Regions from separate parts of the Streptomyces sp. NPDC097619 genome, predicted to be linked through region 2. Evidence: riboswitches for the same ligand, from Rfam matches in the RefSeq annotation. Region 2 holds a riboswitch; the other holds the start of a gene.
The links. Region 2 has a riboswitch for glycine ahead of gcvT (glycine cleavage system aminomethyltransferase GcvT). Riboswitches for the same ligand answer to the same signal wherever they lie in the genome.
Positions count from the first base shown of each region.

Region 1: linked by a shared signal. The riboswitch ahead of gcvP (aminomethyl-transferring glycine dehydrogenase) and the one ahead of gcvT (glycine cleavage system aminomethyltransferase GcvT) in region 2 are both predicted to bind glycine.

Region 1 covers NZ_JBEOSD010000190.1:847-13,087, reverse strand. Annotated here, with positions in the region: gene ABTZ17_RS32665 (sugar phosphate nucleotidyltransferase) at 1-2,331, shown strand, start outside; gene ABTZ17_RS32660 (DUF881 domain-containing protein) at 2,406-3,296, shown strand; gene ABTZ17_RS32655 (small basic family protein) at 3,293-3,625, shown strand; gene ABTZ17_RS32650 (DUF881 domain-containing protein) at 3,631-4,458, shown strand; gene ABTZ17_RS32645 (FHA domain-containing protein) at 4,541-5,461, shown strand; gene ftsR (transcriptional regulator FtsR) at 5,502-6,248, shown strand; gene ABTZ17_RS32635 (bifunctional nuclease family protein) at 6,325-6,798, shown strand; gene ABTZ17_RS32630 (MerR family transcriptional regulator) at 6,989-7,630, shown strand; gene ABTZ17_RS32625 (DNA polymerase IV) at 7,849-9,285, shown strand; gene ABTZ17_RS32620 (PRC-barrel domain-containing protein) at 9,313-9,699, opposite strand; glycine riboswitch at 9,813-9,922, shown strand; gene gcvP (aminomethyl-transferring glycine dehydrogenase) at 10,121-12,241, shown strand, end outside.
Region 2 covers NZ_JBEOSD010000137.1:2,553-20,981, forward strand. Annotated here, with positions in the region: gene ABTZ17_RS28550 (ABC transporter ATP-binding protein) at 1-406, opposite strand, end outside; gene ABTZ17_RS28555 (ABC transporter ATP-binding protein) at 403-1,500, opposite strand; gene ABTZ17_RS28560 (ABC transporter permease) at 1,497-2,495, opposite strand; gene ABTZ17_RS28565 (ABC transporter substrate-binding protein) at 2,621-4,393, opposite strand; gene ABTZ17_RS28570 (ABC transporter permease) at 4,474-5,466, opposite strand; gene ABTZ17_RS28575 (ArsR/SmtB family transcription factor) at 6,102-7,082, shown strand; gene ABTZ17_RS28580 (enhanced serine sensitivity protein SseB C-terminal domain-containing protein) at 7,126-7,875, opposite strand; gene ABTZ17_RS28585 (enhanced serine sensitivity protein SseB) at 7,994-8,758, opposite strand; gene ABTZ17_RS28590 (AAA family ATPase) at 8,814-9,614, opposite strand; glycine riboswitch at 9,755-9,864, shown strand; glycine riboswitch at 9,865-9,988, shown strand; gene gcvT (glycine cleavage system aminomethyltransferase GcvT) at 10,032-11,147, shown strand; gene gcvH (glycine cleavage system protein GcvH) at 11,227-11,607, shown strand; gene glyA (serine hydroxymethyltransferase) at 11,637-12,893, shown strand; gene ABTZ17_RS28610 (APC family permease) at 13,105-14,766, shown strand; gene ABTZ17_RS28615 (L-serine ammonia-lyase) at 14,891-16,273, shown strand; partial or broken gene ABTZ17_RS28620 (penicillin-binding protein 2) at 16,331-16,963, opposite strand; gene ABTZ17_RS28625 (IclR family transcriptional regulator) at 17,096-17,866, opposite strand; gene ABTZ17_RS28630 (aldehyde dehydrogenase family protein) at 18,004-18,429, shown strand, end outside.

The DNA of each region.
Region 1 (12,241 bases), on a different contig from region 2:
CTGGCCTCACTGGTCAAGAACTACTTCGGGGACGGCGAAGAGCTCGGCATGGAGCTCACGTACGCGAACGAGGAGAAGCCGCTCGGGACCGCCGGAAGCGTCAAGAACGCCGAGGAGGCCCTCAAGGACGACGCGTTCCTGGTGATCTCCGGCGACGCGCTCACCGACTTCGACCTGACGGACCTCATCGCGTTCCACAAGTCGAAGGGCGCACTCGTCACGGTGTGCCTGACGCGGGTGCCCAACCCGCTGGAATTCGGCATCACCATCGTCGACGAGGAAGGCAAGGTCGAACGCTTCCTGGAGAAGCCGACCTGGGGGCAGGTCTTTTCGGACACCGTCAACACCGGCATCTACGTCATGGAGCCCGAGGTCTTCGACTACGTCGACCCCGACGTGCCCGTGGACTGGTCCGGAGACGTCTTCCCGCAGCTCATGAAGGAAGGCCGCCCCATCTACGGGTACGTGGCCGAGGGCTACTGGGAGGACGTCGGCACCCACGAGAGCTACGTCAAGGCCCAGGCCGACGTCCTGGAGGGCAAGGTCCAGGTCGACATGGACGGCTTCGAGATCTCCCCCGGCGTGTGGGTCGCCGAAGGCGCCGAGGTCCACCCCGACGCCGTGCTCCGCGGCCCCCTCTACATCGGCGACTACGCCAAAGTGGAAGCCGGCGTCGAGATCCGCGAGCACACCGTTGTCGGCTCCAACGTCGTCGTCAAGAGCGGCGCCTTCCTCCACAAGGCCGTCGTCCACGACAACGTCTACCTCGGCCCCCACACCAACCTCCGCGGCTGCGTGATCGGGAAGAACACCGACATCATGCGGGCCGCCCGCATCGAGGACGGCGCCGTCATCGGCGACGAATGCCTCGTCGGCGAGGAATCCATCGTCCAGGGAAACGTCCGCGTCTACCCCTTCAAGACCATCGAGGCGGGCGCCTTCGTCAACACCTCGGTGATCTGGGAGTCCCGCGGCCAGGCGCACCTCTTCGGCGCCCGCGGCGTCTCCGGCATCATCAACGTCGAGATCACCCCCGAGCTCTGCGTCCGTCTCGCCGGGGCCTACGCCACCACCCTCAAGAAGGGTGCCACCGTCACCACGGCCCGTGACCACTCCCGCGGTGCCCGCGCCCTCAAACGGGCCGTGATCTCCGCGCTCCAGGCCAGCGCCATCGACGTCCGCGACCTGGAGAACGTCCCCCTGCCCGTGGCCCGGCAGCAGACCGCCCGCGGCAGCGCCGGCGGCATCATGATCAGAACCTCGCCCGGGGTACCGGACTCCGTGGACATCATGTTCCTCGACGAGCGCGGCGCCGACCTCTCCCAAGGTCAGCAGCGCAAGCTCGACCGGGTCTACGCCCGCCAGGAGTACCGCCGCGCCTTCCCCGGCGAAATCGGCGACCTCCAGTTCCCGGCCAGCGTCTTCGACTCCTACACCGGAGCCCTGCTGCGCAGCCTCAACACCACCGGCATCGCCGAATCCGGCCTGAAGGTGGTCGTCGACGCCAGCAACGGCAGCGCCGGCCTGGTCCTGCCCAGCCTCCTCGGCCGGCTCGGCGTGGACGCCCTCACCATCAACCCCGGCCTCGACGAGTCCCGACCCACCGAGAGCGTCGAATCCCGTCGAGCCGGACTCGTCCGGCTCGGAGAGATCGTCTCCTCCGCCCGCGCCGCCTTCGGAGTCCGCTTCGACCCCGTCGGCGAACGGATCTCCCTCGTCGACGAACGCGGCCGGATCATCGAGGACGACCGGGCCCTCCTGGTCTCCCTCGACCTGGTCGCCGCCGAGCGGCGCAGCGGCAAGGTGGCCCTGCCCGTCACCACCACCCGCATCGCCGAACAGGTGGCCGCCTACCACGGCACCCAGGTCGAATGGACCACCACCTCCCCGGACGACCTCACCCGGGTCGGTCGGGCCGACACCACCATCTTCGGTGGCGACGGCCGCGGCGGCTTCATCGTCCCCGAGTTCAGCAGCGTCTTCGACGGAGCGGCCGCCTTCGTCCGACTCATCGGACTGGTCGCCCGCACCCAGCTCACCCTGAGCCAAATCGACGACCGCATACCGCGAGCCCACGTCCACAAGCGGGACCTCGCGACCCCGTGGGCCGTCAAGGGTCTCGTGATGCGCCGGGTCGTCGAAGCGGCCGGAGACCGGCAGGTGGACACCACCGACGGGGTCCGGGTGGTCGAGGCCGACGGCCGCTGGGCCCTCGTCCTGCCCGACCCCGCCGAAGCCGTCACCCACCTGTGGGCGGAAGGCCCCGACGACACCTCGGCACTGGCCCTGCTCGACGAGTGGTCGGCCGTCGTGGAGGGCGCCGGACGCTGACCCGTACCGGGGGCCCGCGGAACGCTCCGCGGGCCCCCGGGCGCATTCGTGACGGGACCGTACGACGTGCGACGATGTGCCGCATGCCGCAGCCGTCCAACCACCGGGGTCCGGCTCCGCCGACGCGCCCGGACGCCTCCATGTCCCTGCTCACGCAGGTCATGGACCACAGCCTCGACGAGGGCTACGCGGAAGCCTCCGCCCGCCGCGCGGCCGAGGGCACCGCCGGACTGCCCCGGACCCTGAAGAGCAAACTGGCCCTCGCGGCCGGACTCGTCCTGGCCGCGATGGTCGTCACGCTCGGCGCCGCCGAAGCCCGGATATCCGCCCCCGGACTCGCCAAGGAACGGGAAGAGCTCATCGACCGGGTCGAGCGCGCGGACGCCGAGGCGGACGGCCTGGAGAAGCAGATCGAAACCCTCCGCGCCGACGTGGCCGCCCGGCAGCGCGAGGCGCTCCGGCAGCACGGCGGGGACCAGGGACACCTGGTGGCCCTGCTGTCCGGAGCCACCCCCGTGCACGGCCCCGGCCTGAAACTGGTCGTGGACGACGCCAAGGACTCCGCCTCCTCCGGCGGCGGCCCCCGCGAAAGCTCCGGCTTCTCCGACACCGGCCGCGTCCGCGACCGCGACATGCAGCGCATCGTCAACGGGCTCTGGCAGGCCGGGGCCGAAGCGGTGTCCGTCAACGGACAGCGCCTCACCTCGCTCTCGGCGATCAGGGCCGCCGGTGACGCCATACTGGTCGACAACCGCCCGCTGGTACCGCCGTACGAGGTGCTCGCCGTGGGGGAGAAGAACCGGCTGGAGACCGAGTTCCAGGACAGCACGGACGGCCAGTACCTGCACGTGCTCCAGGAGAACTACGGCATCCGCTACAGCGTCTCCAGTGAGGACGACGTACGGCTGCCGGCCGCGTCCAGCCTCACCGTTCGAACCGCAGAACCGAAGAAGGGTGCATCGTGATCGCCGTACTGGGCCTCGTGGTCGGAGTGGTGGTCGGCCTGCTGGTCCGGCCCGAGGTGCCGGCCGTCGTCGAGCCCTACCTCCCGATCGCCGTGGTCGCCGCGCTCGACGCCGTGTTCGGCGGCCTCCGGGCCATGCTGGACGGGATCTTCGTGGACAAGGTCTTCGTGGTCTCGTTCCTGTCCAACGTGGTCGTCGCCGCGCTCATCGTGTTCCTCGGCGACAAGCTCGGCGTCGGCGCGCAGCTGTCCACCGGTGTGGTCGTCGTCCTCGGCATCCGCATCTTCTCCAACGCCGCGGCCATCCGCCGGCACGTGTTCCGGGCGTGAGGCCGATGAGTACGGAGAACCAGCCGCCCGAGCCCCCCGAGCCCGCCTCCACAGGGACCCCTCCCACCGGCACCGAACCCACCGCGGCGCCCGAGGAGGCTCCCGGCCCCCGACAGACCGGGCGGCAGCGGCTCGCCGCGGGCCTCTGGCCGCCCCGCGTCACCCGGGCCCAGCTGATCGTGGCCCTGCTGCTGTTCGTCCTCGGGCTCGGCCTGGCCATCCAGGTCCGCTCCAACAGCGACAGCAGCGCCCTGCGGGGCGCCCGGCAGGAGGACCTGGTCCGCATCCTCGACGAACTCGACGGCCGCACCCAGCGGCTGGAGGACGAGAAGAGACGGCTGGACGACCAGCGCAGAGAGCTGGAGAACAGCTCGGACCAGGCCGAGGAGGCCCGCAGGCAGACCGTCGAGAAGGAACGCCAGCTCGGCATCCTCGCGGGCACCGTGGCCGCCGAGGGCCCCGGCATCACCCTCACCGTCTCCGACCCCAAGGGGCTCGTCGAGTCCGACATGCTGCTGGACGCCATCCAGGAGCTGCGGGCCGCCGGCGCGGAGGCGATCCAGGTCAACGGCGTGCGCGTGGTCGCGGACACCTACTTCTCTGACGAGGAGGGCGGAGTGGGCGTGGACGGCAAGAAGATCACACAGCCCTATGTGTTCAAGGTCATCGGGAAACCGCAGGACCTGGAGCCCGCGCTGAACATCCCCGGCGGGGTGATCCAGACGCTGGAGAAGGAGCAGGCCGCCGCGAGCGTCGTACGCTCGACGAAGATCGTCGTCGACGCCTTGCGGGCGGCGAAGCAGCCTGACTACGCTCGGTCGTCATCGTCATGACGCGGAGCGTCGGGAGAAGGCCCTCACGCGCGCGGAGGCTTGCGGGGGGTCGGCGCACCGAAGAAGCGGTGCGTGGTGGAAACTGTCTGGTGGTTACGGACGTTGTGAGAATGTCCGGGTCGGCAGGTGTGTGCACCAAGGGTTCGTCCTGCCCCACGGGCGGGTCTGTTTCGGTCAAGGGGAATCGCCCGTGAAGTTGTTTGAGAAGTTGTTCGGCAAGAAGGCGCGCGAGGACGGCGGTGCCAAGCACCGCGCGTCGCGCCAGGACGGCGCGGAGCCGCAGGGCGACCGCCCGCTGTTCCGCGACGAGGTCGGGGGAGCGGGCCACGGCGCGTCGGCTGTTGACCCCGCCACCTCCGGCCGCATAGGTTTCGGAGAACCATCAAGTGCGGGTCGAGAGTTTCCGGCCGACCCGTACGCCACCAATGCCTCCGCGGGGCCCCCGCGGCGCGAGGAGCCGTCGATGTCGGCCGTGCAGGTGTGCAGCAGGTGCGGGCACCAGAACGGTGCCGACGGCCGGTTCTGCTCCCAGTGCGGTGCGCCGCTGCGGCCCGGTCTGACGCCGGAGCGCGCCTCCGAGACCACCTCGACGATCTCGATCTCCGGTCTGGAGGCCTACGAGGCGGAGATGACGGGCCAGCACGCGCTGCCGTCCCTCTCCCCGGAAGCCCAGGCCGCGGTGGACGCCCTGCCCCCGGGCTCGGCGCTGCTGGTCGTCCGGCGCGGCCCCAACTCGGGCAGCCGCTTCCTGCTGGACGGCGAGCTGACCACGGCCGGACGTCACCCGCAGAGCGACATCTTCCTGGACGACGTCACGGTCTCCCGGCGGCACGTCGAGTTCCGGCGAGGCCAGGACGGCCGCTTCACCGTCTCGGACGTCGGCAGCCTGAACGGTACGTACGTCAACCGGGAGCCGATCGAATCGGTGCTCCTGAACAGCGGTGACGAGGTGCAGATCGGGAAGTACCGCCTGGTCTTCTACGCGAGCCAGCGAGGCGTCTGACCTCCCCGGACACCGTCCGGGGGCAACCCTGGGAAGGTCCATGCTGCTGACACCGACGGGCGGTGCCGGTCACGGCACCGCCGGCTCGGCCGGGCGGCTGGTGAGCATCGGCACGGTGCTGAACCAGCTGCGCGACGAGTTCCCCGAAGTCACCATTTCCAAGATCCGGTTCCTGGAGGCGGAGGGGCTCGTCGAACCCCGTCGCACGCCGTCGGGATACCGCAAGTTCAGCGCGGAGGACGTGGAGCGGCTGGCCCGCGTGCTGCGGCTCCAGCGTGACCACTACCTCCCGCTGAAGGTGATCCGCGAACAGCTGGACGCCCTGGAGCGGGGCGAACAGGTGCGCATCCCGGCCCCCTCCCCGCAGGCCGATCCCGTGGTGGAGGCGGCCGTCCCGACGGAGCCGGCCGGACCGGTGTCCGCGCGGGTGGGCCGGGCCGAGCTGCTGGCCGCCGCCGATGCGGACGAGGAGCAGCTGGCCGAGTGGGAGTCGTACGGTCTGGTCGCGGAGGTGCCGGGCGGGGGCTTCGACGCGGAGTCCGTGCAGGTGGCCCGACTGGTCGCGGAGCTGGGCCGGTTCGGCCTGGAGCCCCGGCACCTGCGGGCCATGAAGGCCGCCGCCGAGCGCGAGGCCGGTCTCGTGGAGCAGCTGGTGGCGCCCCTGCGCCGACACCGCAATCCGCAGACCCGGGCGCACGCCGAGGCCACCGTGAGGCAGCTCGCGGGACTGACGGTGCAGCTGCACGAAGCGCTCGTCAGGAGCTCGCTCGGGGCCCGGTTGCCCTGAGGGCCGGCCGGGGCGCGGACGAGCCGGAAGGCGGCCCGACTACCCAAACCGGCCGGGCAGGTCCTAGGGTTGCTGTGTGAACGAGCTCGACGTTGTCGGTGTCCGGGTGGAGATGCCCTCCAATCAGCCGATCGTCCTCCTGCGTGAGGTGGGGGGCGACCGGTACCTGCCCATCTGGATCGGTCCTTCCGAGGCGACCTCCATCGCCTTCGCCCAGCAGGGGATGGCCCCTGCCAGGCCGCTCACGCACGACCTTTTCAAGGACGTGCTGGAGGCCCTCGGCGAGGAGATCAGCGAGGTGCGCATCACGGACCTCCGCGAGGGGGTCTTCTACGCGGAGCTCGTCTTCGCCAGCGGGGTGGAGGTGAGCGCCCGCCCCTCCGACGCCATAGCGCTGGCCCTGCGGACCGGTTCGCCCATCTACGGGAGCGACCGGGTCCTGGACGACGCCGGGATCGCGATCCCGGACGAGCAGGAGGACGAGGTGGAGAAGTTCCGCGAGTTCCTCGACCAGATCTCTCCCGAGGACTTCGGCTCCAGCAATCAGTGACCGTACGTGAGCCCGTCGTGTGAGCTTCCTCAAGGGAGGCTCAAGTCATTCGAGTAGCCTTTCCCTGCGGAAGGGTACGCGAAACCACTCTCAGGGTGATTATCACTCGGCGTGCCGAGTGTGGCGATCGTTGACGCACCCCGGGTGACTGCCTACCGTCGAGATGGCAGGTCAAGGACGGAGGGTCGGCGTGAGAACCAGCGGCGACGGTACGACCGGGGGCATCCCCGCACGCGGTCCCGGGGAGAGCGGCCCGTACCCGCTGCACGGCGGCACCACGGGCCCCGTGCGGCGACAGCCGGAGTCGGCGGTGAGCGCCGTGAACGGCGATCCGTCCTCCGAGCAGATCGGCTATCGCGGGCCCACGGCCTGCGCGGCGGCGGGCATCACCTACCGCCAGCTCGACTACTGGGCCCGCACCGGGCTCGTCGAGCCCAGCGTGCGGCCGGCCTACGGCTCGGGCACGCAGCGGCTGTACAGCTTCCACGACGTGGTCGTGCTCAAGATCGTGAAGCGGTTCCTCGACACCGGGGTGGCCCTCCAGAACATCCGCACCGCGGTGCAGCACCTGCGGGAGCGCGGGTTCGCGGACCTCGACCGGATGACGCTGATGAGCGACGGGGCCACGGTCTACGAGTGCACCTCGCCCGACGAGGTCGTCCGGCTGCTCCAGGGCGGTCAGGGCGTCTTCGGCATCGCCGTCGGCGTGGTCCGCCGGGACGTCGAGAACGCCCTCGCGCAGCTGCACGGGGAGCGGGTGGACACCGGGGAGACCCTGGTCGGCACCAACCCCTCCGACGAGCTGGCCCGGCGGCGCAATCGGGCGGTCTGAACCGGAACGCCTCCGCGGAGGCGCGGAGAGCGTCATCGGCACCCCGCCGCCCCCGTGGCCGCGGGGTGTCCGGGCGTCCGGTTCCGGCCGGCCCGCGTCCCGTCGGGCCGGTCGTTCCGGGTCCGGCCGGTCGCTCCGGGCGGGGCGGAGGGCGTTCTTCCGGCGGCCTCCAGGGCGTCGCGAGGCGCGTTGTCAGTGGGGTGGGGGAGCATCGAGGGGTGAGACCCGCGCCCACCATCCTGCACCTCGACATGGATGCCTTCTTCGCCGCCGCCGAGCAGGCCTCCAAGCCGAGCCTGCGCGGGAAACCGGTGATCGTGGGCGGGCTGGGGCCGCGCGGGGTGGTGTCCACGGCCTCCTACGAGGCCCGCCGCTTCGGGGTGCACTCGGCCATGCCGATGGCGCAGGCGCGGCGGCTCTGCCCGAACGGCGCCTACCTGGCCGGCCGGTACGCCCTGTACCGGACGGTGAGCGAGCAGGTGATGGCCCTGCTGCGGGAGCTGTCGCCGCTGGTGGAGCCGCTGAGCCTGGACGAGGCCTTCGTGGACCTGGAGGCGGGCGGGGCGGCCTCGGACGAGTCCTCGGCGCGGGCGGCGGGGGAGCGGCTGCGGGCCGAGGTGCGGGCGGTCACGGGGCTCAGCGCCTCCGTCGGGCTGGCGGGGTCCAAGATGCTCGCCAAGATCGCCTCGGAGCAGGCGAAGCCGGACGGGCTGGTGCTGATACCCACGGGCACGGAGCGGGAGCTGCTGGCGCCGATGACCGTGCGGACCCTCCCGGGGGTGGGGCCCGCGACCGGGGACCACCTGCGCCGGGCCGGGATCACCACCGTGGGGGAGCTGGCGGAGGCGGGCGAGGACGAGCTGGTGCGGATCGTCGGGAAGTCGCACGGGGCCGGGCTGTACCGGATGGCCCTCGGGCTCGACGACCGACCCGTGGTGGCCGAGCGGGACGCCAAGTCGGTGTCGGTCGAGGACACCTTCGACGTGGACCTGCACGACCGGCTGCGGATCCAGTACGAGGTCGCGCGGCTGGCCGACCGGTGCACGGCCCGGCTGCGGGCCTCCGGGCACTCCGGGCGCACCATCGTGATCAAGGTGCGGCGGTACGACTTCTCCACCCTGACCCGCTCCGAGACCCTGCGCGGTCCCACCGACGATCCGGCCGTGGTGCGGGAGGCGGCCGCGCGGTTGCTGGAGGCCGTGGACACCACGGGCGGGGTACGGCTGTTGGGCGTGGGCGTCTCGGGGCTCGCCGACTACACCCAGGAGGACCTGTTCGCGCAGGCGGCCGGTGCCGAGGTGGGAGAGGAGGGCGTCGGGGAGCCGGAGTGCGCGGAGGCGGCGGAGCCGGAGCCCGGCGCGCCCGAGGCACCGGCGGCGGCGCGGCGCTGGATCCCGGGCAACGACGTCCGCCACGTCGTCCACGGGCCGGGGTGGGTGCAGGGCAGCGGTGTGGGGCGGGTCACGGTGCGTTTCGAGGACCCGCAGTCCGCGCCGGGGCGGGTCAGGACCTTCCTCGTGGACGACCCGGACCTGGAGCCCTCGGAGCCGCTGCCCCTGGTGTCCGTACCGCCCCCGGGTCCCGGAGGGCCGGAGGAGCCGTCCGGGGGCGTGCCGGCGCCATCTCGGGCGCGCTCGGCCGCGGGGGGCGCCTGACCTCGTGCCGGTGGCCCGGCGGGGGACTCAGGGGCGGGGGTCCTCGCCGGAGAGGCGGCCGAAGTCGCGGTCCGGCGGGGCGGCGGCGATGTCCCCGGGCAGGGCCACGTCCAGGCCGTAGTGGTGGTAGAGCTGGAGCTCCTGTTCCGGCGAGAGGTGGCGGCCCACCCCGAAATCGGGAGCGTCCTTGATCAGGGAGCGCTCGTAGGGCACCCGGAGCCCGTTCTCGGACAGCTCGCTCGGCTCCAGCGGTACGAAGGCGTCCCTGCTGAACAGTCCGGTCCGCACGGCGGCCCACTCGGGAATCCCGGTGGCGTCGTCGAGGTAGACCTCGTCGACGGTGCCGATCTTGGCCCCGTTCCGGTCGAACGCCTTGCGGCCGATCAGGCTGCGCGGATCGACATCGGTCTGCACGGTCCCTCCAATTGGTCGCAACTCCTCCGTAATGAATACAAAAGTGCATAACGGGAGAGGGGGCCAGTCGAGGGAGCCCCGGGAACCTCGCTGGTAGTCTGGGTTCCGGCTGCAGACACCGTGCGGGAGAGTCCTCCGACCGGCTCGAAACGAGTCGGGACGTGGGCGCCGAAGGAGCAAATCCTCCCCGGAATCTCTCAGGCAGACGTACCGCACGGACGAGGCCACTCTGGAAAGCAGGGGCGGGCGTCGGACCGGTGTGCCGGAACCCCTCCTCACCGACGGTGAAAGCCGGGACTCCACGGGCGACCCCCAGGAGGACCGGTGAAGCTCTCAGGTTGAGATGACAGAGGGGGAGGCCGTCCGGGTGCCCGCGCCGTGGCACCCCTCGCAGGTCGTGACGACCAGGAGGCCCCCGCAGATGACCGTCCACCGCATTCCGCTCAGCCAGCTCGAGAGCGGCGTCCCCTTCGAACAGCGCCACATCGGCCCCGACGCCGAGGCGCAGGCGAAGATGCTCGCCCAGGTCGGCTACGGCTCGCTGGACGAGCTCACCGCCGCGGCCGTACCGGACGTGATCAAGAGCGCGGAGGCCCTCGCCCTCCCCGCCGCCCGCACCGAGGCCGAGGTCCTGGCCGAGCTGCGCACCCTGGCCTCGCGGAACCAGGTGCTCTCGTCCATGATCGGCCTGGGCTACTACGGCACCTTCACGCCGCCGGTGATCCTCCGCAACGTCATGGAGAACCCCGCCTGGTACACGGCCTACACCCCGTACCAGCCGGAGATCTCCCAGGGCCGCCTGGAGGCCCTCCTCAACTTCCAGACCGTGGTCGCCGAGCTGACCGGCCTGCCCACCTCCGGCGCCTCCCTGCTGGACGAGGGCACCGCCGCGGCCGAGGCCATGACGCTGGCCCGCCGCGTCGGCAAGGTCAAGGGCGGGGTGTTCCTCGTGGACGCCGACGCCCTGCCGCAGACCATCGCGGTGATCCGGACCCGCGCCGAACCCACCGGCACCGAGGTCGTCGTCGCCGACCTGTCCGCCGGCATCCCCGCCGAGGTCGCCGAGCGCGGCGTCTACGGCGTCCTGCTCCAGTACCCGGGCGCCTCCGGTGCCGTCCGCGACATCAAGCCCCTCATCGACGAGGCCCACGGCCTCGGCGCGATCGTGGCCGTCGCCTCCGACCTGCTCGCGCTCACCCTGCTGGCCTCGCCCGGCTCCCTCGGCGCCGACATCGCCGTCGGCACCACCCAGCGCTTCGGCGTCCCCATGGGCTTCGGCGGCCCGCACGCCGGCTACATGGCCGTCCAGGACAAGCACGCCCGCTCCCTGCCCGGCCGCCTCGTCGGCGTCTCCGTGGACGCGGACGGCAACAGGGCCTACCGCCTCGCCCTCCAGACCCGCGAGCAGCACATCCGCCGCGAGAAGGCCACCAGCAACATCTGTACCGCGCAGGTGCTCCTCGCGGTGATGGCCGGCATGTACGCCGTCTACCACGGGCCCGACGGCCTGCGGACCATCGCCCGCCGCACCCACCGGTACGCCGGGATCCTGGCCGAGGGCCTCAAGGCCGGCGGCGTCGAGATCGTCCACGGCGCCTTCTTCGACACCCTCACCGCCCGCGTCCCCGGTCGCGCCGCCGAGGTCGTCTCCGCCGCCCGCGAGCGCGGGGTCAACCTGTACTCCGCCGACGCCGACCACGTCTCCGTGGCCTGCGACGAGACCACCCTGCGCGCCGATCTGGAAGCCGTCTGGGCCGCCTTCGGCGTCACCGCCGACATCGATGCCCTGGACGCGTCCGTGGGCGAGGCCCTCCCCGAGGCCCTGCTGCGCACCGACGACTACCTGACCCACCCGGTCTTCCACCAGCACCGCTCCGAGACCGCGATGCTGCGCTACCTGCGCAAGCTCGCCGACCGGGACTACGCGCTGGACCGCGGCATGATCCCGCTGGGCTCCTGCACCATGAAGCTCAACGCCACCACCGAGATGGAGCCGGTCACCTGGCCCGAGTTCGGCCAGCTGCACCCCTTCGCCCCGGTCGAGCAGGCCGGGGGCTACCTCACGCTCATCAACGAGCTGGAGGAACGTCTCTGCGAGGTCACCGGCTACGACAAGGTCTCCATCCAGCCGAACGCCGGCTCCCAGGGCGAGCTGGCCGGCCTGCTGGCCGTCCGCGCCTACCACCGCGCCAACGGCGACGAGCAGCGCACCGTCTGCCTGATCCCCTCCTCCGCGCACGGCACCAACGCCGCCAGCGCGGTCATGGCGGGCATGAAGGTGGTCGTGGTCAAGACCGCCGACGACGGCGAGGTGGACGTCGAGGACCTCCGCGCCAAGATCGAGCAGTACCGCGAGGAGCTCGCGGTCCTCATGATCACCTACCCGTCGACGCACGGCGTCTTCGAGGAGCACGTCGCGGACATCTGCGGCCAGGTCCACGACGCGGGCGGCCAGGTCTACGTGGACGGGGCCAACCTCAACGCCCTCGTCGGCCTCGCCAAGCCCGGCAAGTTCGGCGGCGACGTCTCGCACCTGAACCTG
Region 2 (18,429 bases):
CGCTGACGATGGTGCCCACCGTGTGGCGCGGGTTCAGCGAGCCGTACGGGTCCTGGAAGATCATCTGGATGTCGCGGCGCAACGGGCGCATCGCGGCCACCCCGAGGTGGGTGACGTCCGTGCCCTCGAACTCGATCTTCCCGCTGCTGGGCTCCAGCAGCCGGGTGATCAGGCGGCCCATGGTGGACTTGCCGCAGCCGGACTCGCCGACCACGCCGAGGGTCTCACCGCGACGGACGTCGAAGTCGATCCCGTCCACGGCCTTGACCGCGCCCACCTGCCGGCGCAGCAGCCCCTTGTGGATGGGGAAGTGCTTGGTGAGTCCGGACACCGTCAGCAGCGCCTCCGGGGAGGCGGTCGCCTGGCCGGGGACCGTGGCCACGGCCGTCTTGTCGTTGTCGGTCACAGCTTCGGCGCAATCTCTTCGGTCCAGATCCGGTTCCGCTGCTCCTGCGGCAGGTGGCAGGCCGACCAGTGCCGGGTGCCGTCCTCCTCCACCAGCTCCGGGCGGACCGTGCGGGTGAGGTTGTCCTTGGGCAGGTCCGCGTACGGGCAGCGCGGGTGGAAGGCGCAGCCGCTCGGGATGTTGATGAGGCTGGGCGGGGAGCCCTTGACCGGGATGAGGCGCTCGGTCTGGTCGCGGTCGATGCGGGGCATCGACCCGAGCAGCCCCCAGGTGTACGGGTGGCGGGGCTCGTAGAAGACCTTCTCGGCGCTGCCGCGCTCCACGCACCGGCCGCCGTACATGACCAGGAGGTCGTCGGCCATCTCCGCGACCACCCCGAGGTCGTGGGTGATCATGATGACCGCGGAGCCGAACTCCTTCTGGAGGTCGCGGATCAGGTCCAGGATCTGGGCCTGCACGGTGACGTCGAGGGCCGTGGTGGGCTCGTCCGCGATCAGCAGCTCGGGATTGTTCACCAGGGCCATGGCGATCATCGCGCGCTGGCGCATGCCGCCGGAGAACTCGTGCGGGTAGCTGTCCACCCGCTTCTGCGGCTCGGGGATGCCGACCCGGTCCAGGAGCTCCACCGCGCGGGTGCGGGCGGTCTTCTTGTCCACCTTGTGGTGGACCCGGTACGCCTCGGCGATCTGCTTGCCGACGGTGAAGTACGGGTGCATGGCGCTCAGCGGGTCCTGGAAGATCATGGCGATCTCGCGGCCGCGGAGCTTGCGCACCTCCTCCTCCGGGGCGGTCAGCAGCTCCCTGCCGTTCAGCCAGATCTCGCCGGAGATCCGCGCCTTCTGGCGGCCGTACTGGCCGACCCGGTGCAGACCCATGATGCCGAGGGAGGTCACCGACTTGCCGGAGCCGGACTCGCCGACGATGCCGAGGGTCTTGCCCTTCTCCAGCTGGAAGGTGAGCCCGTCCACGGACTTGACCAGGCCGTCCTCGGTGGGGAAGTGCACCTTCAGGTCGCGGACGTCCAGGAAGGCGGTGCCCGGGGCGCTGCCGGCGACGGGCTCGTGCACCGCTCCGGTCTTGGTCAGGTCGGTCATGACAGCCTCACTCGGGGGTCGATCACCGCGTACAGAAGGTCCACGACGAGGTTGGCGGCCACCACGAAGAAGGCGGAGATCAGGGTGATGCCGAGGATGACCGGCAGGTCGTGGTCACTGATCGCGCGGACCGCGCTGTAGCCGAGGCCGTGCAGCGAGAAGGTGTACTCGGTCAGGATCGCGCCGCCCAGCAGGGCGCCGAGGTCCAGGCCGAGGACCGTGAGGATCGGGGTCATCGTGGAGCGCATGGCGTGCTTGCCGATGACCACGGGCTCGGTGAGGCCCTTGGCGCGGGCGGTGCGGATGTAGTCCTCGTTGAGGACCTCCAGCATGGTCGCGCGGGTGAGCCGCGCGTACATCGCCGCGTAGAGGAAGGCCAGCGAGACCCACGGCAGGACCATGCCGTTGAACCACTTGCCCGGATCCTCGGCGAACTCCACGCCGGGCCGCCCGAACCAGCCGAGCTGGTCCGAGAAGAGGGCGATGGCGAGCATGCCCGTGAAGTAGATGGGGAGCGAGACGCCCGCGAGGGCCAGGCCCATCGCGGAGCGGTCCAGGACCGTCCCCCGCTTGAGGGCGGAGATCACACCGGCGGCCACGCCACCGAGGACCCACAGGACCACCGCACCGGCGGCCAGCGAGAGGGTGACCGGCAGCCACTCGGTGAGCAGCGGGAAGACTTCCTGCTCGGTCTTGAAGGAGTAGCCGAAGCAAGGCGCGGCGCAGTGCGTGACGTCGTTGCCGTTGGCGTAGGTACGCCCCGCCACCAGGCCGACGACGAACTTTCCGAACTGGACGAGGATGGGGTCGTCCAGCCCCATCTTCTGCCGGATTCCCTCGATGGCCGCGGGGTCGGACTGCTTGCCGACGAAGTACAGCGCCGGGTCGGCCCCGATCATCTTGGGGAACAGGAAGAAGATTCCGAAGGTCATCAGGGTGATGACCAACAGCATGACGACGACGGCGAAGATGCGCCGGATGAGATATGCAAGCACTGCGCTCGGCCTGGCTGCGGCCCGGGGGCGCCCCCTTCTGGAGGGCGCCCCCAGGCCGTCGCCGCGGCCATCACCTGCCCTTCGTGCCTAGCGGGTGTGGCACTGGAACTGGAACTGACGGGGTGTTACTTGACGACGCCGAGCGAGGCGTAGTCGTACCGGCCGTTGTAGGCGTCGGTGGTGTAGGCGTTCGTCAGGCGGGTGGACCGCCAGGTGATGTTCTTGTCGTAGACGAACGGCAGGTAGACCGCGGCCTCGGAGACCTTCTGGTTCATCTGCTTGTAGATGTCACCGGCCTTGACCGGGTCGGTCTCGGCGATGGCGTCGTCGAAGAGCTTGTTGATCGCCGGGTCGTTGAGCTCGGCGAAGTTGTTGTTGCCGCTCTGCAGGATGAACCGGCCGTCGACCAGCGGCTGCGAGAAGCCCTGACCGGTCGGGAAGTCGGCGCCCCAGCCCATGATGATGATGCCGTAGCCCTTGTCCTTGACCACCTTCGGCGAACCGATGATGCCCGAGGTCTGGGCGCCGTCGAACTGGTCGACGTCCGCCTGGATGCCGACCTCCTTCAGCGCGTTCTGGAGGGAGACGGCGGTCGCGACCTCGACGGGCTTGTTGTTGCGGACCGCGATGGTGGTCTTGAAGCCGTTCGGCTTGCCGCACTTGGCCAGGTGCTCCTTGGCCTTGGCGATGTTCGGCTTGCTGTCGTTCTTCAGGACCTCGTACGGGTCGTAGGCGCCGTCGGCGCCCTTGATGCCGAGCGGGAGCATGTTGGGGGCGATGTCGCCACCGGCCTGCGGGCCGCCGCGGGCGGTCTGCAGGGACTTCTTGTCCGCGGCGTAGATGACGGCCTTGCGGCAGTCGATGTTGTCGAAGGGGGCGACCTTCTGCGGCATGACGGCGTACCGGATGAAGCCGGTCTGGCCGTTGTCCAGGTTGCCCTTGTGCTCGCGCAGCGCGGTGGCGCGGGCCGCCTGGCCGATGCCGGTCGCGTTGATGTCGAGGTCGAACTCCCCGTTCATCAGGCGCTTGTCCATGTCGTCGGCGTTCGCCATGAACGTCACCGAGATGGTGTCCGGGAGGGCCTTGCGGATGGTGTCCGACTCGGCCTTGTAGGCGGTGTTGCGCGAGAGCTTCATGCTCTTGTTGGGCTCGTACGAGTCGATCTTGTACGGGCCGCTGGAGAAGGGCTTCAGGCCGTACTTGGCGCCCGTGTCCTTGTCCTTCTTCACCGGCGCGGCCGCGGGCATGGCCAGCATCTGGAGGAAGTCACCGTTGGCCTTCGGCAGCTTGAAGACGATCGTCTTCGCGTCCGGGGTCTCGATGGCCTTCAGGCCGAGCTTGTCCTTCGAGGTGTCCTTGTACGGACCCTTGTACTCGCTCTTCGGGTCCAGCACCTGCATCAGGTAGACCGGGCCGCCGGAGATGACGTCCTGGGCCCAGGTGCGCTGGATGCCGTACTTGATGTCCTGGGCGGTGACGGGGCTGCCGTCCTCCCAGAACACGTTGTCCTTGAGCTTGAAGGTGTAGGTCTTGCCGTCCGCCGAGATCTCGGGGGCGGCCGAGGCCAGGTCCGGAACGAGCTCGGTGCTGCCGGTGCCGGGGGCGGGCTTGAAGGAGACCAGGGTGCGGGCGTAGTACCGCGCGAAGTCCCACATGAAGCCGTAGTAACCGCGCTGCGGGTCCCACGAGTCGGCGTCCTGGGTACCGACGAACTTGAGCTCGCCGCCCTTCTTGTCGGACGCGTTCGACACCTTGTTGATACCGGCGTTGAAGCCGGCCGCGGCGCCCTTCCCGCCCTCCGGCTTGTCGCCGTCCTTGCCGCCCCCGCCACAGGCGGTGACGCCCAGCATGGCCGCGAGCACGACGGCCGTGCCGGCGGCGAGCCTGCGCTTCGACATGCGGTGGTTAGTCACGATGCTCGCAACCTCCGTTGTAGTTCCGGCCTCTGGAGCCGATGTTCGGGGTATTCCTGCCATCGCTAGCGCGCGCCCTTGGGGTCGAGGGCGTCACGGACGCCGTCGCCGAAGAGGTTGAACGCCAGCACGGTGATGAAGATCGCCACGCCCGGGAAGATCATGAAGAGCGGGTCGTCCTCGTACGTGCGCACGGCCGTCGCGAGGGTCTCCCCCCAGGACGGGGTCGGCGGCTTGACGCCGACGCCGAGGAAGCTGAGCGCGGCCTCGGTCAGCACATTGGTGGGGATCATCAGCGTCGAGTAGACGGTGATCGGCGCCACCAGGTTCGGCAGCAGCTCGCGGAAGAGGATGTACCCGCGGCCGGCGCCCAGGCTGCGGGCCGCCTCCACGTACTCCCGTTCGCGCAGGCTGAGGGTCTGCCCGCGGACGATGCGCCCGATGTACGGCCATCCGAAGAACCCGATGACCAGGACCAGGACGGCGATCCGCAGGCCGGAGCCCTCGAAGCCCCAGAGCTTGCTCGGGATGACGGAGATCAGCGCGATGATGAACAGCAGTTGCGGGAAGGCCAGCAGGAGGTCCATGACCCGGCTGATGGCCGCGTCCACCCAACCGCCGAAGTAGCCGGCGATGATGCCGAAGACGGTGCCCAGGGTGACCGCGACGAAGGCCGAGAGGAAGGCCACCAGCAGCGAGATGCGGGCGCCGTAGACGATCCGGCTGAAGACGTCGCGGCCGTTGACCGGCTCCACGCCCAGCAGGAAGTCCTTGCTGATGCCGCCGTAGTCCCCGAGCGGGAGGCCGAGCAGCGGGTCCAGCAGGTCCTCGTGGAGCTCGTCCGGCGGGTGGCCGAGGAGCTTGACGATCAGCGGCGCGAAGACCGCGATCAGGATCAGGAGGAGGACCACGAAACCGCCCGCGAGGGCGACCTTGTCCCGCTTGAGTCGGGTCCAGGCGATCTTCCAGGGCGAGCGGCCCTCGATCGCCTTCTGGGGTTCGGCGGCGACGACGGCTGCGGGCTCGTCCGTGCTCGTGTCGTGCAGTGGTGCCGTCATCGTGGTGGGGACCCCTCTCGGCCGACGATGGCCGGCCCATGCCCGCCGCTGTAGCGGCCTGTTCACATCGGTGTCGCTGGTGGTACGAACTGCGTCTGAAGTGCACCGGAAGGGCTGGTGGTTTCGGGATTGACCGGCCTTCGGTGGGGGGAGTCTTCATCGGGCTCACGATCACCCGCCAGACCCCTCGGGGAATGGATGCGCAACCGTGATGTGACGAGCGGGCTTCCGGTATTCGGACTGGTGGGGCGGTTGAGCGGTGCAACACGGCCCGTTGTGCGCGGATCGGACATTGCCCCCAACCCGCTCTTGACCATGGCGAATTGAGGTGGCCGGTCCGGACGACGGAACACCGGTTCCGGACATACTGTCCAGTATCCGGACTCGCCCCCGCCCAGAGTCGCGGCGCTGCCGCACGGTGGCGATCCCCCCGTTCCCGGTCGCCGTCCCCCGTGCCCGGACCGGCCCGAAGAGGACTCTGACAGGACCTCCCCGCCCCCTCCACGCTTTCGCCGGGGCTTAAACGGATTACCCCGTTCCGCAACCTCGTGCCCGCCGACCGGCGACCTCCGCACGCGGCGAGGACGGCCGGACCGGGACTGTCGCGGAACGGGGGACCGCCCTATCCTCCGGACGTGATCGAGATACGGCTCGCCCCTCGGGACCTGGCCCGGATCCGGTTCGCCCGGTCACCCCTGGAGGAACTCGTCCACAGCGTCCCGGTGCTCGCCGGGACCCGCTCCCCCGCCGTCCACCGCCCCTGGGTGACCGCGACCCGCCCCCGCGTGGACGGGCTGGACCTGCGGGCCCTGCACGCCCTGGCCGCGGGGCCGCTGGTCGTCCCCGACTTCCTCGCCCCGCCGCCCGAGCGGCTCACCGGCGAGATCGCCGACGAGGTGGCCGCCGTCGCCGCCACCCCGCCCGCCCGGGTGCGCGCCGGACTCGACGAACTCGCCCTCGCCCACCGGGGACTGCCCGACGCCCTGCGCCCCCTGTACGAGGACCCGGAGCGCGGACTCGCCCGACTGGCGGACATCCTGACCGCCTACTGGGACGCCGCGATCGCCCCCGTCTGGCCCCGGCTGCGCGCCCTCCACGACGCCGACCTCGCCCACCGGGCCCACCAGTCGGCCGCCTCCGGACTGGACCGGGTGTTCGCGGACCTGCACCCGCAGGCGGAGTTCTCCGGGGACCGGCTGCGCATCGACAAACCGGGACACCGCGCCTTCCGGGACGCCTGCGGGACCGGACTGGTGCTGGTGCCCTGCGCGTTCGCCTGGCCGAACCTGCTCGTCCTGCACAACGAGCCCTACCAACCGGCGCTCTCGTACGCGCCGCGCGGGATCGCCACGCTCTGGGAGGACACCCCGCAGGCCGCCGCGGAACCCCTCGGGGACCTGCTCGGCCGCAGCCGGGCCGCCCTGCTGGCCCACCTCGACCTACCGGTCTCCACCACCCAGCTGGCCGCCTACCTCAACCTGAGCGCGGCGGCGGTCAGCCAGCACCTCGGCGTGCTGCGCCGCTCCCGGCTGGTGACCTCCCAGCGCTCCGGCCGCTGGGTGCTGCACCGGCGGACCGCGCTGGCCTCCTCGCTGCTCTCCCCGGACGAGGACTGACGACCGACCGCGCGGGGCGGCGGCCGGGGATCCCGACCCGGACTCAGTACCGGGTGGAGTGGGCCTCGCGGTCGTAGAAGGGGCGGGCCTGGGAGCGCATCCACAGCGCCACCGGGTCGTGTTCGTCCGCCAGGGCGACCGTGGACACCGGGAGCCCCTCGGGGACGGCGGAGACGGTCTGCCGCATCATCTCCCGCGCGGACTCCACCGCCGCGGCCGAGCCCTCGTACAGGTCGAGGCCGATGGCCAGGTACGCGATGCCCAACGCGGGCTGCACCCAGACCCGGCGCAGCGACCGCACCGCCGGGGTGCGGTGCGCCTGCTGGGTCAGCAGGGCGTAGAACTGCGGCAGCTCGATGGCGGGCTCGGAGAGCCGCAGGGGTCCGGCGGGCATCCGGTCCAGGCCGGTGGCGATCCGTCGCAGGTCCGCCCACGGGATGCCGACGCCGCCGCCCTGGGCGTGCGGATTCAGCCACAGGCCCCAGCGCTCGGGGTAGAGGGCGGCGGCGACCTCGGCGCCGCTCACCTCCTCGTAGGCGCGGTTCCAGCCGCTGGCGCCCAGCTCGCGCGGGGAGGTCACGCAGGCCGCGTAGCCCTGGCCCTCCACCTGCATGCCGCCGTACCGGGCCTCGGGAGCGCCCGGCTGCCCCTCGAAGAGCAGCATCCACAGCCTGCCGCCCGCGAGCGCGTGCAGCAGTGACTCGTAGCTGTCGTAGCGCCCGGGAGTCACCTGCCGCAGCACGTGCTCGACCTGTCCGGCCTGTCCGGCCGCGGCCGTGCCTGACGCAGTCACCCGGTACCCCTCTTCTCGTCCTCGTCCGCCCGTCGTGACGCTCCCGCCGGCCGCGCGCCGCGGGGCGCGGAGCCGGTGCGGAGGTCGTGGCCAGGAAATGTAACCAGCTTAAGGGCGACTACGGCAGGTAGAAGGGGCGGACGTGTTCCGTCATCCAGTCGCCGACCGGATCCTGGGCGGCGTCGAGCAGCAGCAGGTTCACCGGCCAGGGCGGCGCGGTGCGGGCCAGGGCCCGGGAGAGGGCCTCCATGGGGGCGTTGCTGTCGGCCGCCTCCCAGCCGGTGAACCGCACTCCGATGAAGAGGACCGGCTCGCCGCCCTCGATGCTCGCCAGGCAGCGGTGCGCGGAGGCGACCACGCCGGTGGCGCGGAACTCCTCCGCGGCGGCGGTGAGGAAGTCCACCGGGTCCTGCTGCCAGTCGGGTTCGAAGAGTCGGACCCGGCCGCCGGTGGCCGGGCCGTCCAGGGGGGTGCGGCCGGTGCGGCACAGTTCGGCCACGGCGGGCGGCGGCAGCGGGACGCCGACGGTGCCCTCCGGGTTCACCGCGATGCCCAGTTGGGGCGGCAGGCCGCGGGCGAACTCCACGGCCGGGGCCACGGCGAAGGCCATGTGCGGTCCGGCGCAGCGCAGGAACTGCTGCTCGGAGCTGTAGACGGGGACGTAGGCGTCGCCGCCCACGTCCATGGTGGGGAGGTCGAGCTCCCGGCTGTCGGGGGCGCCGCCACCGGGCAGCGGGATCCAGAGCCGGCTGCGGCCGAGGACCTCCAGGATCCGACCGCCCGCGGCAGGGTTGCCCAACGAGGCCGCGAGGGTCTCCTCCAGCTCGTTGGCCGGCCAGCCGTCCCCCGCCGCTCCGCCGGCCCCGTACGTCCCGTCCTGCATGCGCGTCTTCCACCCCGCCCGTCACCGGGCTCTCCGGAGCCCCTTGCCGCTGACCCTAGGGCATCCGCCGCCGGTCCCGCCCGGTCGTGGGCCGCGGTCCCGGGGCGCGGGCCGGGGTCCGCTCCTCGCCCGTGAAGCCGATGGCCCCGAGCCGGGCGGCGGCGGGGCGGTCGAGGAGCACCACGGAGGCGCAGCCCGCGGGGGCCTTCCCGGCGGCCACGGCGGCCAGCAGGCCGGCGGTGGTCGCCCGGTGCCGGGCGAAGGCGTAGGTGGAGACCCCGCGGCCGCGGGCCGCCTGGCCGGAGAGGGCCTGTTCGGGGCTGGCGTCGAGGAGGAGCAGGTGCAGGTCCCTGTTCCGGCGGCGGGCCGCCCGGCCCAGCAGGGCGCGCACCCAGGGCTGGGTGCCGCAGTCGTGGACGACCAGTCCGGTGCCGGAGCGCAGGGCCCGCCACAGGCCGGCGTAGTGGGCGGCGCGGACCAGCGGGCGGTAGAGGGCGTACGGGAGTCGGGGCAGGCGGCGTTCCCAGCGCTCGCGGGCGTCCTGGGAGTCGATGCCGCCGCCGGGGACGGCGCGCTTCATCAGGGTGCTCTTGCCGCTGCCGGGCAGTCCGGACACCACGAGGACGTCCCCCGAGCGGAACTCCAGGCGGGCCGGGCCGCGGCCGTCGAGCCCGCGCAGGTCGAGCACGCCGAAGGGGGCCGTCAGCGCGGCTCCGGCGGGGTGCGGGCGGACCGCCCGGGGCGGGCTCGCGGGGGTCCCGGCCCACCGCTTCCACGGGCCCGGCTGGACCGGTATCCCGGCTGCCGGACCCCCGGTACTGCCGCTCGCCGGTGCTTCCGTTCTCCGCATGGTCATCGCATCCCCCTCGCCGGGTCACCGGGACCCTGCCCACTGAATGTAAAAGGACGGTAATGGCCCTCCCACGGTTCCCGGCCGGAGCGGCTCATGCAATGATGTGCGCGCCAAGCCGTACGACCAACTGCATAAAGGCCGCTTGAATCCGCGCGGGAGAGTGCCGCAGCGTCCGGATCCCGGACCTGGCTGCGGACGCCGAAGGAGCAAGTCCCTCCCTTGAATCTCTCAGGCCCCGTACCGCGCGGGCGAGGCACATCTGAAAAGCGAGCCGGGCACGGGTCACGTACCGCCGGTTCCACCCAAGGTGCAAGTCGCTGCCGTGTGCACATACGGTCGTGATGAACCTCTCAGGTTCCGATGACAGATGGGGAGGAAAGTCCTCTGCCCGTCGTGGACCCGCCTTGGAGAGCCAGCCTTATGCCGAACACCCCCCGTCTGACCGCGCTCGACGCCGTGCACCGCGCGCTCGGCGCGACCATGACCGACTTCGCGGGCTGGGACATGCCGCTCCGGTACGCCAGCGAGCGCGACGAGCACAACGCCGTCCGCACCCGGGCCGGACTCTTCGACCTCTCCCACATGGGCGAGATCACCGTGACCGGGCCGGAGGCCGTGAAGGTCCTCGACTACGCCCTGGTCGGCAACATCTCCACGGTGGGCGTGGGTCGGGCCCGCTACACGATGATCTGCCGCGAGGACGGCGGGATCCTCGACGACCTGATCGTCTACCGGCTGGGCGAGACCGAGTACATGGTCGTGGCCAACGCCTCCAACGCGCAGGTGGTCCTCGACGCGATCACCGAGCGCGCGGCGGGCTTCGAGGCCGAGGTCCGCGACGACCGCGACGCGTACGCGCTGATCGCCGTCCAGGGTCCGGAGTCCCCCGGCATCCTGAAGTCGCTGACCGACGCCGACCTGGACGGCCTGAAGTACTACGCGGGCCTGCCGGGCACGGTGGCCGGGGTCCCGGCGCTGATCGCGCGGACCGGCTACACCGGCGAGGACGGCTTCGAGCTGTTCGTGGAGCCCCGCCACGCCGAGCGGCTGTGGCGGGCGCTGACCGAGGCGGGCGAGGGCGTGGGCCTGGTCCCGGCGGGCCTGTCCTGCCGCGACACCCTGCGCCTGGAGGCGGGCATGCCGCTGTACGGGCACGAGCTGACCACCGGGCTGACCCCCTTCGACGCCGGCCTGGGCCGCGTGGTCAAGTTCGAGAAGGAGGGCGACTTCGTCGGCCGCGCCGCCCTGGAGGCCGCCGCCGCGAAGGCCGCCGAGCAGGCCCCGCGCAAGCTGGTGGGCCTGATCGCGTCCGGTCGCCGGGTGCCGCGCGCCGGGTTCTCCGTCGTGGCCGGCGGCGAGGTCGTCGGTGAGGTCACCTCGGGCGCCCCGTCCCCGACCCTGGGCAAGCCGATCGCGATGGCGTACGTCGACGCGGCGCACGCCGAGCCCGGCACCTCCGGCGTCGGCGTGGACATTCGCGGTACGCATGAGGCGTACGAGGTCGTCGCCCTGCCGTTCTACAAGCGGCAGAAGTGACGATCGCCCCTGCGGCGCCCGTCTCACCCCGCAAGACCACCGTTCATCAGCACTCCCCCGCATCCAGGAGAATCAGGTCATGAGCAACCCCCAGCAGCTGCGTTACACCAAGGAGCACGAGTGGGTCACGGAGGTGGACGCGGACGGCGTCGCCACCGTCGGCATCACGGAGTTCGCGGCCAACGCGCTCGGTGACGTCGTGTACGCCCAGCTCCCCGAGGCGGGCGACTCCGTGACCGCGGGCGAGACCTGTGGCGAGCTGGAGTCCACGAAGTCGGTCAGCGACCTGTTCGCGCCCGTCAGCGGTGAGGTCGTCGCCTCCAACCAGGACGTGGTCGACGACCCCGCGCTCGTGAACTCCGCTCCGTTCGAGGGCGGCTGGCTCTTCAAGGTGAAGATCACCAGCGGTGAGGACGAGCTGCTCTCCGCCGACGAGTACACGGCCTTCACCGCCGGCTGACCCGCCTCCGCCCCGACCGAGGGATAGACATGTCCGTTCTGAACACGCCCCTCCACGAGCTGGACCCGGACGTCGCCGCCGCCGTCGACGCCGAGCTCCGCCGCCAGCAGTCCACCCTGGAAATGATCGCCTCGGAGAACTTCGCTCCGGTCGCGGTCATGGAGGCCCAGGGCTCGGTGCTGACCAACAAGTACGCCGAGGGCTACCCGGGCCGCCGCTACTACGGCGGCTGCGAGCACGTCGACGTGGTCGAGCAGATCGCCATCGACCGGATCAAGGCGCTGTTCGGCGCCGAGGCCGCCAACGTGCAGCCCCACTCGGGCGCCCAGGCCAACGCGGCCGCGATGTTCGCGCTGCTGAAGCCGGGCGACACGATCATGGGTCTGAACCTGGCCCACGGCGGTCACCTGACCCACGGCATGAAGATCAACTTCTCCGGCAAGCTCTACAACGTGGTCCCGTACCACGTGGACGAGACCGGCCAGGTGGACATGGCCGAGGTCGAGCGCCTCGCCAAGGAGTCCAAGCCGCAGCTGATCGTGGCCGGCTGGTCCGCCTACCCGCGCCAGCTGGACTTCGCCGCGTTCCGTCGGATCGCGGACGAGGTCGGCGCCTACCTGATGGTCGACATGGCGCACTTCGCCGGCCTGGTCGCGGCGGGCCTGCACCCGAACCCGGTGCCGCACGCCCACGTGGTCACCACCACCACGCACAAGACCCTCGGCGGTCCGCGCGGCGGCGTGATCCTGTCCACGCAGGAGCTGGCCAAGAAGATCAACTCCGCGGTCTTCCCGGGTCAGCAGGGCGGCCCGCTGGAGCACGTGATCGCGGCCAAGGCCGTGTCCTTCAAGGTCGCGGGCTCCCCCGAGTTCAAGGAGCGCCAGGAGCGCACCCTGGAGGGCGCGAAGATCATCGCCGAGCGCCTGGTGCGGGACGACGTCAAGGCCGTGGGCGTGGACGTGCTCTCCGGCGGCACCGACGTGCACCTGGTCCTGGTGGACCTGCGCAACTCGGAGCTGGACGGCCAGCAGGCCGAGGACCGTCTCCACGAGGTCGGCATCACGGTCAACCGGAACGCCATCCCGAACGACCCGCGGCCCCCGATGGTCACCTCGGGCCTGCGGATCGGCACGCCGGCCCTGGCCACCCGCGGCTTCGGGGCCGAGGACTTCACCGAGGTCGCCGACATCATCGCGGAGACCCTGAAGCCCTCGTTCGACACCGAGGCCCTCAAGGCCCGGGTGTCGGCGCTGGCCGACAAGCACCCGCTGTACCCGTCGCTGTAACACCCGGCGGACCGGACCGGCGTGCAGTCGGTCTCCGGACGGCGTGAAGGGGTCCGGCCCGTGTTTTCCACAGGGCCGGACCCCTTTTCATGACCACTCATGACCAAGGCCCCGGTCGGATGCGACCTATCGCCACTGAATCATCCAAAAAATGGCAAATAGGCTCTGAATAAGGATCTACACCTCGCATCCGGCAGGACGGACACCCCCCATGGACATGAGCGCGGCGAACAGGAAGGGACTCAGTCTCTTCGCGCTGATCATGATCGGCATCGGCTCGATCTTCGGCTCCGGCTGGCTCTTCGGAGCGGGCACGGCGGCGCAGGTGGCCGGTCCGGCCGCGCTGGTGGCCTGGGTGATCGGCGCGGTGTTCATCGGCATGATCGCCATGTCCTACGCCGAGGTCGGCGCCGCCTACCCGATCCCCGGCGGCATGGCCCGGTACGGCCACCTCAGCCACGGCCCGGTGCTCGGCTTCGTCACCGGCTGGGCCGTGTGGATCGCGGTGGCCTCGCTCATCCCGATCGAGTCCATCGCGGCCACCCAGTACATGTCCTCCTGGAGCTTCGGCTGGGCCCAGGACCTGGTGGACGCCCGGAACCACCAGCTCACGGGCTTCGGCATGGGCGTTGCCCTGCTGCTGACGGTGCTGCTGTGGCTGTCCTGCTACTGGTCGGTCCAGCTGCTGGCCCGGATCAACGCCGGACTGACCCTGGTGAAGTTCGCCATCCCCGTGCTGGCCGTGATCGCCCTGGTCGCCTCCGGCTTCCACACCGAGAACTTCTCCGCCCACGGCGGCTTCGCCCCCAACGGCTGGACCGCCGTCCTGACCGCCGTCACCACCTCCGGCGTGGTCTTCGCCTTCAACGGCTTCCAGGCCGTCGTCAACCTCGGCGGGGCAGCCAAGAACCCCGGCCGCGCCATCCCGATCGCCCTGGTCGGCGCCCTCTCCCTGGGCCTGGTCATCTACCTGGCCCTCCAGGCGGCCTTCCTGGGCGCCGTCCCGCCGGAGCACCTGGCGCAGGCCGGCGGCTGGTCCGGGGTCAACTTCAACTCGCCCTTCGCCGAGCTGGCCAAGCTCCTGATGATCCACTGGGTGGTGGTGATGCTCCAGTTCGGCGCCTTCATCTCCCCCGCCGGCTCCAACATCGCCAACGTGGCCTCCGCCGCCTACATGGTGCGCAACCTCTCCGAGACCGGCTTCTTCTCGAAGAAGCTCCAGCAGACCCACCCCGTGTACGGCACCGCCCGCCCGGCCATGTGGATGAACCTCGGCTTCTCGGTGCTGCTCCTGGTCACCGTCGGCCACAGCTGGAAGACCCTCGCCCCGATCATCTCCGCGGCCATGGTGATCTCGTACCTGATCGGCCCGGTCGCGGTGGGCGTCTTCCGGATCACCAAGCCCGACCTGCCCCGGCCCTTCCGGCTGCCGCTGGCCTCCGTGCTCTGCCCCCTGACCTTCGTCTTCGCCGCCTGCGCCCTCTACTGGTCGAAGTGGCCCAACACCGGCATCGTCACCGCCCTCACCCTGCTCGCCGCTCCCCTCGCGGCCCTGGTACTCACCCGGAAGGGAGAGCGGAACCTCGCCCGCCAGTTCGCCCCGGCCTGGTGGATCGTCTTCTTCCTCGGCGGCCTGTCCCTGCTCTCCTGGCTGGGCGGCACCGACTTCGGCGGCCGCGGGACCATCCCCGGCGGCCTGGACATCGCCCTGGTGGCCGCGCTGGCCCTGGGCACCTACTTCTGGGCGGTCCGCGCGGGCGTGCGGGCCCACCGGGCCGGGCTGCCCGGCCCCGACCCGGTCCTCGACGGCTCCGACGGCCCCGCGGCCCCGGACCCGGGGAAGGACCGCGAACGTGAGCTGTCCCACGCGTAGCCGCTAGCACGCCTCCGACGGGCGAGCCGTTCACCTCCACGGGTTAGGCTCGTCTGTCGGACGAAATCCGTACACATCCCCCTCTCCTGCCCCCCCTCCACGAGCTGACAAGGGAGTCCGACCCGTGGCCATCTCCGTCTTCGACCTCTTCTCCATCGGCATCGGCCCGTCCTCCTCCCACACGGTCGGGCCCATGCGCGCCGCGCGCATGTTCGTCAACCGACTGAAGAAGGACGGCGTCCTCGCCCAGACCACCGCCGTGCGCGCGGAGCTCTTCGGCTCCCTCGGCGCCACCGGCCACGGCCACGGCACCCCCAAGGCCGTCCTGCTGGGCCTGGAGGGCCACTCCCCCCGCACCGTGAACGTGGAGACCGCCGACGACGAGGTCGAGCGGATCCGCCGGACCGGCCGGCTGCGTCTGCTGGGTGCCGAGATAGGGGACGCCCACGAGATCGACTTCGACGAGCCGAACCAGCTGATCCTGCACCGGCGCCGCTCCCTGCCGTACCACGCGAACGGCATGACCCTCTTCGCCTACGACGCCGCGGGCACCCCGCTGCTGGAGAAGACCTACTACTCCGTCGGCGGCGGCTTCGTCGTGGACGAGGACGCGGTCGGCGAGGACCGGATCAAGCTCGACGACACCGTGCTGCGGCACCCCTTCCGCACCGGCGACGAGATGCTGCGCCTCACCCAGGAGACCGGCCTGTCGATCTCCTCGCTGATGCTGGAGAACGAGAAGGCCTGGCGCACCGAGGAGGAGATCCGCGAGGGCCTCCTGGAGATCTGGCGGGTCATGCAGTCCTGCGTGCAGCGCGGCATGGCCCGCGAGGGCATCCTCCCCGGCGGCCTGCGCGTCAAGCGCCGGGCCGCCGCCACCGCCCGCCAGCTGCGCACCGAGGGCGACCCGATGCTGCACCGCAGCGAGTGGACCACCATCTACGCGATGGCGGTCAACGAGGAGAACGCGGCCGGCGGCCGGGTCGTGACCGCCCCCACCAACGGCGCCGCGGGCGTGCTCCCCGCCGTCCTGCACTACTACGTGAACTTCGTGCCGGGAGCCGACGAGGACGGCGTGGTCCGCTTCCTGCTCGCCGCCGGCGCGATCGGCATGCTCTTCAAGGAGAACGCCTCGATCTCCGGCGCCGAGGTCGGCTGCCAGGGCGAGGTCGGCTCGGCCTGCTCCATGGCGGCCGGAGCCCTGGCCGAGGTGATGGGCGGCACCCCGGAGCAGGTGGAGAACGCCGCCGAGATCGGCATGGAGCACAACCTCGGCCTGACCTGCGACCCGGTCGGCGGACTCGTCCAGATCCCCTGCATCGAGCGCAACGGCATGGCCGCGGTCAAGGCCGTCACCGCCGCCCGCATGGCCCTGCGCGGCGACGGCAGCCACAAGGTCTCCCTGGACAAGGTCATCAAGACCATGAAGGAGACCGGCGCCGACATGAAGGTGAAGTACAAGGAGACCGCCCGCGGCGGCCTCGCCGTCAACGTCATCGAGTGCTGACGGCGGAACCCGCCCCACGGCGTCGTCCACGGCGTCCCCGATCAGGACGGTACGGGCGACCGGGCCGCGCAGGGCCACGTTGAGCATGGCCTTGCCCTCGTCGGCGTTGAGCTCCTGCCAGGCCTTGCCGTCGGTCTTGGTGCTGCCGGAGATCCGGCCGGGGTCGTAGGAGGGGTTCACGACCAGGCCGAGGACCTCGCCGGTGGCGGGGTCGAGGGCGACGGCGGCGCCGCTCTTGCCCTTGAGGGCGGCGTAGCCGGCCTTCTGGACGGCCGGGTCGATGGTGGTGATGACGTTGCCGGGGTCGGCGCGCTTGCCGGTGAGCACGTCCAGGGGGTCCTTGAGGCGGCTGTCGGAGCCGTCGAGGACCTTCTCGTACAGCTTCTCCAGCTGGTTCTTGCCGAAGACCTGCGAGCTGTAGCCGGTGACGGGGGCGTAGAGCGGACCGTCGGTGTAGGTCCGCTTGTACATGAAGTTGCCCTGGTCCACCTTCTTGGAGCCGGTGACCGCCGCGCCGCCCACGATGATGTTGCCGAGGGGGCCCGCGTACCGCTGGATGGTGTTCCGTTTGTTGTTGTCGTCGTCTGCGAGGGCCTGGCCTTGGTACGCCTGCACCCAGGTGACCCGCACCAGCAGGGCGAGTACCAAGAGCAGACAGAAGACCGACGCACGCCTGATCGTCTTGTTCATCCCCCTGTGGGACGCCCGGGGCGGCCGGACCGTTCCGGTCTGCCCGGATTGTGGCGGAGTTCTCAGCTTTTCTTCATACGGGGCCGGGCGGCCGGGCCCCGCGGGGGTCGGAGGAGGCCGGCGGCGGCGCGGTCAGAGGCGTCGGGTGGCCAGGGTGAGCCGGTCGCGGGCCTCGAAGAGGGCGGCGCGGATGCCCTGCTCGTGGGCGGGGGTGAGGCGGGCGGAGGGCACCGAGCAGCTGAGGGCGTCGCGGGCCGGGATCCGGTAGGGCACGGCGACGCCGAAGCAGCGCAGTCCGAGGGTGCTCTCCTCGCGGTCCACGGCGTAGCCCTGCTCGCGGACGAGCGCCAGCTCCTCGACGAGCTGTTCGCGGTCGGTGATGGTGTGCTCGGTGACGGCTTCGAGGCGGGCCGGGAGCAGGGCCCGGACCTCCTCGTCGGCGTGGGTGGCGAGGAGGGCCTTGCCGAGGGCGGTGGAGTGGGCGGGCAGCCGGCGGCCGACCCGGCTGAAGGGGCGCAGGAAGTGCTGGGACTGGCGGGTGGCGAGGTGGACCACGTCGGCGCCGTCGAGGCGGGCCAGGTGGATGGTCTCGGTGGTGTCGTCGGAGAGCCGGTCCAGGACGGGGCGGGCCGCGGCGACGACCTCGTCCCCGTCGATGTAGGAGCTGCCGACGAGCAGGGCCCGGACGCCGATCCCGTAGCGGGTGCCGGTGGCGTCGGTCTCCATCCAGCCGAGGTCCACGAGGGTGCGGAGCAGCATGTAGAGGCTGGACTTGGGGTAGCCGACGCCCTCCTGGATCCCGGCGAGGGTGTGCAGCCCGGGGCGGGCGGCGCACCACTCCAGCAGTTCCACGGTCCGCACGGCTGACTTGACCGGGGCCGCCCCCGGCTCGGCTGTTGCCATCGTCTCTGGCCCCTCTTGTCACGCGTACGGCGCGGAAATAGAGTCCGCACCACAACGATCATTCACCTACAGGAACGCCGTTCAGCATACTGAACGCACTCCTGGGGGACGGCGTGGATCCGGGAGGCCGTGGCGCCATGGCAGCAACACCAGTCTGGAGTGTGGACCCCCGCACCGGAAAGCGACTCGGGGAGGTTGCGGCGGAGGCCACACCGGCGGAGGTGGACGCGGCCGTCACGGCGGCCCACGCGGCGCGGGGCGCCCTGGCCGGACGGGAGGCGCGGGTCGCCTTCCTGCGGGCCGCCGCCGACCTCCTGGACGCCTCGGCGGCCGAGGTGACCGCCGCCGCGGACGCCGAGACCGCGTTGGGCACACCCCGACTCACCGGGGAACTGGCCCGGACCACCTACCAGTTGCGGGCCTTCGCCGAGGTGGTGGAGGACGGCGGCTACCTGGACGTGCGGATCGACCGGGCCGACCCCTCGCTGGTGCCGCCCCGGCCGGAACTGCGCCGCTCCAAGGTGCCGTTGGGCGTGGTCGCCGTGTACGCGGCCTCCAACTTC